DNA from 2 places in the Paenibacillus sp. MER 180 genome. Region 1 is predicted to be linked to the other one. Evidence: predicted binding sites of a transcription regulator. Region 1 holds the regulator's gene; the other holds the start of a gene.
What was found. The regulator CtsR, encoded in region 1, represses protease genes until heat stress. The targets are predictions, from matches to a motif close to ATGGTCAATAAAGGTCAAACA.
Positions count from the first base shown of each region.

Region 1 (4,344 bases):
TGCGGGACTCATTTGCCAAACTCGGGGATATCAAATGCTTCTCTACTAGAACTTGCTTCTCTGTATCGCTAAGCTCTGCCAGCTCTAATTCATGAAAGTGATTCAATTGCGCAAATTCCGGGTCTTTCATGACTGCTGACAAACGATCCAACACCTCGGCCGATTGTTGATTCGTAGCCAAGAGTGGGAACGGCAGTCCGCTAATATTCCGTGCTATACGGATACGGCTGCTGATGACGATATCGGAATCTGGACCCGTGCCGCGCATCCAATCGCTTAGGGCTTCTTCAATAAATCGTCGCTCTGTCATCTCGTCATCTCCTTCCAATTCGCACTGCTTATTGTCATCTTACTCTCTCGATAGCGCTTGTATCCTAGGTGCTATGAACTGCTATGAACTGCTTCTCTCCGAACCGCTTGGCGGCTGCTTCTCCAACTCGCGAATACGGTCACGCAAGGTTGCGGCCTCTTCGAACTCTTCACGCAAAATACTGAACTGCAGCTGCTTCTTCAATTCTTCCAGCTCGCGTCTGCGCTGAATTCGGCCTCCCCCACGCTTCGGAATTTTGCCAACGTGAACGGTATTGCCATGTACCCGCTTCAATAGCGGATCTAAGCGCTCACCGAAAAAGGTGTAGCATTCATCACAGCCAAAGCGGCCGAGCTTACCGAACTGTGCATAAGTCAGTCCGCACTTCTCACAGCGCATAGGCTGTGGCTTCGCATCTTCCTTAGCTCCCTGTTTGCTGCCTGTCAGATCAAAATCAAGCAATCCCGACAATAAATTATGGATGGAGAATCCGTTCGCCGTGCCTGGAATCCATTCGCCTTTTTCCCGGGCACATGATTCACAAATGTGAAACTCCGTCTTCTGTCCATTAATGATTTTCGTAAAATGCAGGGTAGCCGGTTTCTGACCACATTGTTGACACACCATAACCGTCTCTCCTCCTTTATAGGTAGCATCCATCTTACATACTTACATCTCTACTTGCTAAGCAGTGCCAGCAGCATCGACCTTAGCAGCCGGGCACGTATCTCGTCGCGGTAGGGAAGCTTTACTGTTATATTGTCCCGAGAAACAGCAGCCCGCAGCAGATTCGCTTCCCGGCGGGAGATGAATTCCGCTTCTTCTAGTTGATAGATAAGACCTTCAGCGGCGCTCTGCTCAATCTGCTCCCCAATGGATTCGCACAAATGATTATGAATCGCTTGATGGGCTGGCAAGTCAATTCGCTGAATGCGAATATACCCTCCACCTCCACGTTTGCTCTCAACAACATAACCCTTCTCCAACGTAAAGCGTGTGCTGATCACATAGTTAATCTGCGATGGAACACAAGAGAATTGTTCTGCCAAGTCATTGCGCTGAATCTCAACGGCACCTTCCGAACTCTCAAGTAATATATGCTTCAAGTAGTGCTCGATTAGGTCGGAAATGTTGCGCATCTTCTCCCCCCTTTCCGCCTGCAGCAGTCTCTATATTAGGTTTAACCAAATATAAGCCTCACTTATTCTAGTTTGGCGCAATATTTTGAACTTTTTTGACTATTAATCTGACTTTGACTTTCTTTGACTTTATTTTTATTATAGCGCACTCGTTTGATTTTGCAACTATTTTAGATCGATTTCATCAGCTATTCTACACGATGATGTGGATAACCTTCTTCTTGGTTAAAAAGCACACGCTCATTCCATCTCAATTACGCAATATATTCAATTACACGGTTGATGGTAAGCCCTATTCGTGAAACTCTATATGTGGATACCTGGGAACTTCTCCACACTCGTGGATAAATGATGGGTTAAATGTGCATAAGGAGACTCATTTATCCCTTCTCCACAGCTTGTTCATTGAGAAATATGCATGGTGTACATTTTACCGCAATGTTCGTCCAATTATGCACATGTGAATAACATATTGAAACAAGCTAATGAATGCCTGCGTTCGTTCCAGTATAAAAACTCCCGCTGCCGTCCTTACGGATGACACGGGAGTGATGGTCGTGCTATTCAGCAATATATTGTAGAGCAAGGAGAAGTCTGGTCAATGCAACTCCCGCTTCTGCTCGTGTAGCGTTGCCGCTAGGACGCAGCGTGCGGTCTTGGTAGCCATTAAGGAACCCAGTTGAGAGTTCCAGATGATGACCTTCAAGACGAGCAGCATTGACAAGCATTTGTGCCAATTCCTCTCGAGTAATGGATGCATTCGGATGGAATGATCCGTCACCATCCCCCTCAACAAGCTTCAGTTGCACCGCAGTCACAAGTGCATCTGCATACCAAGCTGATGCTGGCACATCCATGAAGGCATCCTTGGACAGTTTCTGTCCTTGGACATCGCCATAGCCTAACGCCCGCACAAGCATGGACGTGAATTCTGCTCGAGTTACCATATCATTCGGGGCAAACTGTCCATTTCCTCTGCCTTGAATAATGAACTTAGAAGCTAGCAGCTCCATATTTTCTTTCGCCCAATGGCCATTCAAATCATGGAAGCTCGGTCCATACTTGAGTACTGCGAAGATACCGTTATAATCGTGCTTCATGTTCATTATCGAATTCGATTCGCCCTCAGTGCGCTCCATCCAGGACGGAACGAATGAGAATGTCTTTGTCTTTGCATTATACTTTACAGCTGTCATCTTCCCAGCACTTTGGCTGCTCGGCAGTCGGATAGAGCCCGTTGTAAGAATGCCTGCACGATCAGCAATTGGCTCCTGCTTCCCATCCTGCTCCAAACGCAACTGGAACTGAACAGCTGCCATCAAATGAGCACCTGGCTGTGTGGATGTTGCAGATGTAAGCACCTTCAGCAATTCAGCCGAAGGCTTCATCATGTGCACGGTCAGCAATTGTGATGCATTCCCATTGCTCAGATCTGCTAGCTGTTTCATCGGAAGTTGATAGCTGCCTGCTCCCGAGCGTACCACAATGTTCAATTGCGTATGTTCCTTCATTGCCTGACTCAATTTCTTCATCGGGATTCGAATACGAACGTCTTCTGACTCCGACGGCGCTGCAATTGTCCAAGTTCTCATTCCTGTTGCCGAACCCGTCAAACGAGACATCTCTTCCATATCTTCATTTCGAATGAACAGCTCAACTGTCGTCGTTCCGTCAGCATTCTTCAGAAGATTCAACGTTGTTGGCTCATAACGAACGCCATCTTTCGTGACGGTCATTCCCTTAAATGACTCTTCTGTTCCCCCTTGAGCAGCCCCGCCGTTTCGTTCATTGCTGCCATTTTCGTTTTCAGAGCCGCTTCCTGTGTCAGTGCCCGTTTCTGGCTTCGTACCTGGGTCTGTTCCTGGGTCTCTCACGACGACAATCGAGCGCCCGTTTACAGTATTGTGCGGATCATTCAGTTCGTTTGTTACTCCATCCTTGGTAATGAAGAATTTGTACGTATAATCGCCTTTCGCTGCGTTCTTCATTACGTAGATGAACCATTCGTTTTCTGCATCGTACGTCATCGAGTAAGACTTGCCGTTGATCGCAATATCAGCCTGCGTGATCCGATCCTGCGCTCCACTCGCAAACAACGCTTCATCCCGATAATAGAACGCAACCTGACTCTTCCCTTGAACCGGGCCAGCTACTGAAGGCAGCGTCCGAAATGATTCCTGCCCACTATATACATACACCTTGGTTAGCGTGTCATCCACACTCGTCTTAATGAAGCGATTGGCATCGATATCTTTCTCTTCCCAGTTGCCCCGTTTGACGATAAACCCAATCGATTCAGACTCTGGAGCGATTTCAATCATGGCAGTCGCCATTCCTTTGTCAAAATGCTGGAACTCATGACCGTCATCTTTTACACCTGTCTGCCATACCCATAATCCCCAGTTGTCGTATTTCGCGTCTGGACGAACATAGTTGATTTGTACATAGCGCTTCAGGAAAGGCTTAACCACTACCTTCTTCGAGGCCTCTGCTGTTCCAACCCGAGCTGTAATGACCGCTGTTCCTTCCTTCACGCCTGTTACCTTCCCAGCACGGTCTATTCTAGCCACTGATGCATCCGACGTACTCCACTCCGCAGCTGCACCAGACATCGTCTGTCCGAATTGATCCTTGATAGCAACTGTAAATGGTGATGTGCGACCCTCAAAAATTGAATCTGCACCGTTAATGGACAGCGTCGTAGGAACAAGCTTCGCTACTGTCACATTTACCTGTGCTTTCAAATTGCCCGAGGTTGCGGTAAGAACTGCGGCTCCTTCCTTCACTGCCGTTACTTTGCCTCCACTGTTGATGACAGCCACAGCAGCATCGGATGTTGACCATGATACATTCTCAGTAAACATTGGACGTTCCTTCTGATCACGCACCACTGCT
Region 1 is NZ_JAMAVT010000025.1:4,412-8,755, reverse strand. Features, by position in the region: gene mcsB (protein-arginine kinase McsB) at 1-310, opposite strand, end outside; gene mcsA (protein-arginine kinase activator protein McsA) at 392-937, opposite strand; gene M3661_RS26680 (CtsR family transcriptional regulator) at 988-1,449, opposite strand; gene pulA (type I pullulanase) at 2,010-4,344, opposite strand, start outside.

Region 2 (4,344 bases), on a different contig from region 1:
GGCCCAGTGTTAGCATCGTATGAACGACATGCCCGTCTCGGTCAAAATAATACCCGAAAGCTTCTGCAAGCGCCCCTTCTTCGAGCAGCTGCTGGATCGTCTCTTCATCCGCACGGCGGCGCTTCGCCATAACGAGAGCTTCTCCAATGCCATGCACGACAATGCGTGCTTGGCGAATTACTCGCAAAATGTCTTGGATGTTCGGTTCCTGCTTAAGCGACTGGTACGCTTCCTCACTCAGCAAATCCGGCACATGCAAGAGCCGATACTGAGCGCCTACGCGCTTCGCCATCGTGGATGCGATTGTGTTCGCTTGGTATTCCAAGCTCTCCCCAAGTCCCCCACGTGCGGGTACGAACCAATTGCCTTTCAACGGTGATGAACTCGTCAATTGATCTGCCATTGCAGCCAATGTGGAGCCGCCTGTCACCGCCACGACATCTTCCTTGTCCATTACGCTGCTGAGCGCTCTACAAGCCGCTTGCCCGAGTTCTTGCTTCACGGCAGGCGATACATCCGAATTGCCGGGTACGACAATGACCTGCTTCAAACCGAATGCTTGGCGGATACTCTCCTCCAGCTGGCGCATCCCGAGCAATTCGCCCATCACGGATTCCAGCTTCCGGACAAGTTGCCGGCCTTCATCAGTGATTCGCATACCCGTGTTATCCGAATCAATCAGGCCTTGCGCCTTCAATAAATCGGTCTCTGCACGGAGCACACGCTCGGTCATCTGCAATGACGTTGCCAGCGTTCTTCTCCCAATGGAGTCGGACAACATGATTTGATGCAGGATGGTGTAACGCTTCTTCAACAGTTCAATGAGTTCAGGTAGAAGTCGCTTCTGTATTTCTAACCACTCACGCATTCTCTCCACTCCTGCTTCCCATAAGCAACCATTGGACTAAAAACGTCCCATCTCTACATTTTTTGTCCCACCACTATTCTACCGAATAACGCAGCAACTTGCAAGTATCCTGAACCCCTGATTTTGCGCCCAAAACCGCGAATTTTCCGCCTATAAACAACTTCTATAATAAGCAAGCAATATCGAAGTTATTCATTATCAGACAACATATCCAGAAGGGCATACGAATGCCTATGATGTAATTAACCCAAAATGCGACAAGTTAATACATATTTCGCAAAAATTTTAGACATTCCTCAGTATAGACATTAATGACGGACATCATGCCCTGCTCGTACCTGTGTTTACAAAAGTTTTGAGCTTTCCTTCACATCCTGTTCGCTCTCCACGTCCCCATGTAGTTTAGCCATCGACATTGCTCACTTAGATCGGGCAACATCCACCTTATTCGGCACCGTCCACTTATTATAGAAAGAATTCAACCGTTCCCTCCTTAAAAGTTAAAACCTTAATTATGGTCGAAGGATCCTTTCTGCGGTGCCAATACAATCATCTCTGTATCCCACTAATCAGTGGGCACTTCCAAACTTCCCATTTTAAAATAAATATTCAGTGGCGCTCACTTGACTTTGTTATACGCTTTCTTATATAATAAATTTTGCTCTTGTATGAATGCGCCCGTGGTCCAATGGATATGACGTAGGCCTCCGGAGCCTGAGATCAAGGTTCGATTCCTTGCGGGCGCGCCATTTACACTCCTGTCCTTATTTGGTACAGGATAAGAAGCTACGTTACGCATACATTTAGGTGAATAAGCACGGAAGTAACATCTTGAATTTTGCAGAAGCGAAACGATAGATGTTTTTTTCTCTACATAGTTTGACCATCTTTGACTTTTTGTTTCAAGTCCTTTATATTGAATGTGTAATGATATTAGTTAGGAGGGGTTATCTTGAGTTATGTACCCGTAGTTGTTGAACAGACGAATCGTGGCGAAAGATCCTATGATATTTACTCTCGATTGTTGAAGGATCGCATCATCTTCCTCGGAACAGAAGTGAACGATCTCGTGGCGAATTCGATTATCGCCCAGCTGTTGTTCTTGGCTGCAGATGACCCGGAGAAGGATATTCATTTGTACATCAATAGCCCAGGCGGTTCAATCTCAGCCGGCATGGCCATATACGATACAATGCAGCACATCAAGCCGGACGTATCTACGATTTGCGTGGGTTTGGCAGCTTCCATGGGAGCGTTCCTGCTTAATGCAGGTGCCAAGGGCAAGCGTTTCGCCCTGCCGAACAGCGAAATTATGATTCATCAGCCGCTTGGCGGAGCACAAGGGCAAGCGTCCGATATCGAGATTCGCGCACGGCGCATCTTGAAGATGCGCGACACGTTGAACAAAATTTTGGCGGATCGCACAGGTCAACCACTTGAGCGCGTGGAGCGCGATACGGATCGCGACTACTTCATGTCTGCCCAAGAAGCGTATGAATACGGTCTGGTTGATAAGGTTCTTGGCAAAGAGTAAACAGTAAACGTGATACAGCCTCTCTCATGCGATCTATTTTGCATGTAGAGAGGCTGTTTTTTATTGCTTATTTCAACTGACATGAATAACGAAAAGCTAGGTTTACTTAGGTAAGAATGATTGGCACTGACTCGAAACCGAACATAAACTCGCTCTGGATGCGCTTCAACGGCTTGGAATGATCACATTGGTAGTTCGGGAAACGATCGAGCATTGCATTCAACGCTATCCTCGCTTCCAGCCGTGCAAGTTGGGCCCCCAGGCAGAAGTGGATACCATGACCAAACGCTAAATGCGGGTTTGGCTGACGGCGAATATGGAAGAGATCTGGCTGCTCGAACACAGACTCGTCATGATTCGCTGACCCGATCCACAACATGACGAACTGCCCTTCAGTTAACATCATGCCATCTACTTCCACATCCTTCTTCACACGGCGAAACATTAACTGTACCGGCGAGGTAAACCGCAGCACTTCTTCAATAGCGCCAGGCAGTAAAGAACGATCGGATCTAATATCGTCCCATGCGATGCGCTCACTGTCGAAACACGCTAGAGCAGAAGAGAGCAAATTCGTTGTCGTTTCATTACCAGCTACTAGCAGCAAAATACAGAACCCAATGAGTTCAAAGGGGGACAACGGTTCTCCGTCTGACGTTGCATGCACAAGCCTAGTGATCAGATCATCCTGTGGATTACGGCGGCGTTCTTCTGCGATCGCCTCGAAATATACAGCCATCTCCTTCTGGCAATTGCTATTGCGGTCAATGTCACCACTCACCAATGCCTCCGACCATTCCCGAAACTGATCTCGATCGTGTACCGGTATGCCGAGTATTTCTGCGATTACAATAATCGGGAGCGGAACTGCGAAGTCTTGAACTGCATCCATTCGTCCATTGCTTTCCACCTTATCTAGAAGCTCATCCGCCAATGCTTCAATTCGTGGAATCATCTTTTCAATGGATCTAGGTGTGAAGGCTTGCGAGACTAATGTTCGAAGCTGGCTATGCTTCTGCGGATCAGTGCGGAGGATGCTGTATTCGATCGGCCGCTTGTCTTCGCTTCGCAATTCGGAGGAAAAATGATTGTAATCAGCAAATATCCTCTTAATATGATCGTATCGGTACGCATGCCAGAACGTTCCCCCCAGCAGCTGAGGATTCTCTGAACGCAACAGAGAGCTCTCTGACCACAACAAAGGACTCTCTGACCGCATAGTTTTGTAATGAGATAATGGCAGCACTTCATGCTCTTGAATCCATTTCATCATTCAACCTCTCCCCTCCTTAACCATGCAACATAGCTTCAGTCACAACTCTTCCTCATTTACAGGGATTCGAAATAATATCTTGCATTAAAACTAATATATGTAAATAATAACCTACATAGACCTAGGCCTGTATGCACTGAAACAACTTCGGGTCGACCTGTTACAAACCGAATTCAATTCATTTAGCTACAAAAAAAGGACCGCATCGCGCAAACGCCGATGCGGTCTATATATGTTCTAGGGGTAAACTGTAAACCATGAGAAAGATGAAACGGATCACCTTGTGCAACGGAAGACTCCGGTTGACCAAGGTCAGTAATCGCTGCCGGCAACCCTCCTTCGCAAGAACTCATCTGTCATTCGGTCCATTGTTAGAATACTAGAGTTACATTAAAGAAAACTGAACCGAACCTTAAAATAAGATAAAAAGCAATTCCCTCAATGGCAATACACCTATAATGTCCACCCTACAGAAATTGTTGTACACACCAGGAAATCATTCCATTTCCGATTGGAATCGTTTACAATATGAATATTGCCGCTTTTTTTCAATTTCTCGCTTTACAGATGAAGCGAAACGTATACAATAATTACAAATCATCAACATTTCTTCTCTATTAAAATTGTCTTCTTACTAATTGTCAGATTCACTTCATAGCAAGATTACAT
Region 2 is NZ_JAMAVT010000026.1:42,110-46,453, reverse strand. Features, by position in the region: gene M3661_RS27320 (sugar-binding transcriptional regulator) at 1-868, opposite strand, end outside; tRNA gene M3661_RS27315 (tRNA-Arg) at 1,543-1,617, shown strand; gene clpP (ATP-dependent Clp endopeptidase proteolytic subunit ClpP) at 1,821-2,402, shown strand; gene M3661_RS27305 (cytochrome P450) at 2,509-3,675, opposite strand.
Region 2: clpP (ATP-dependent Clp endopeptidase proteolytic subunit ClpP) is a predicted target of CtsR. The motif match lies at 1,745-1,765, and genes of this name have one in related genera.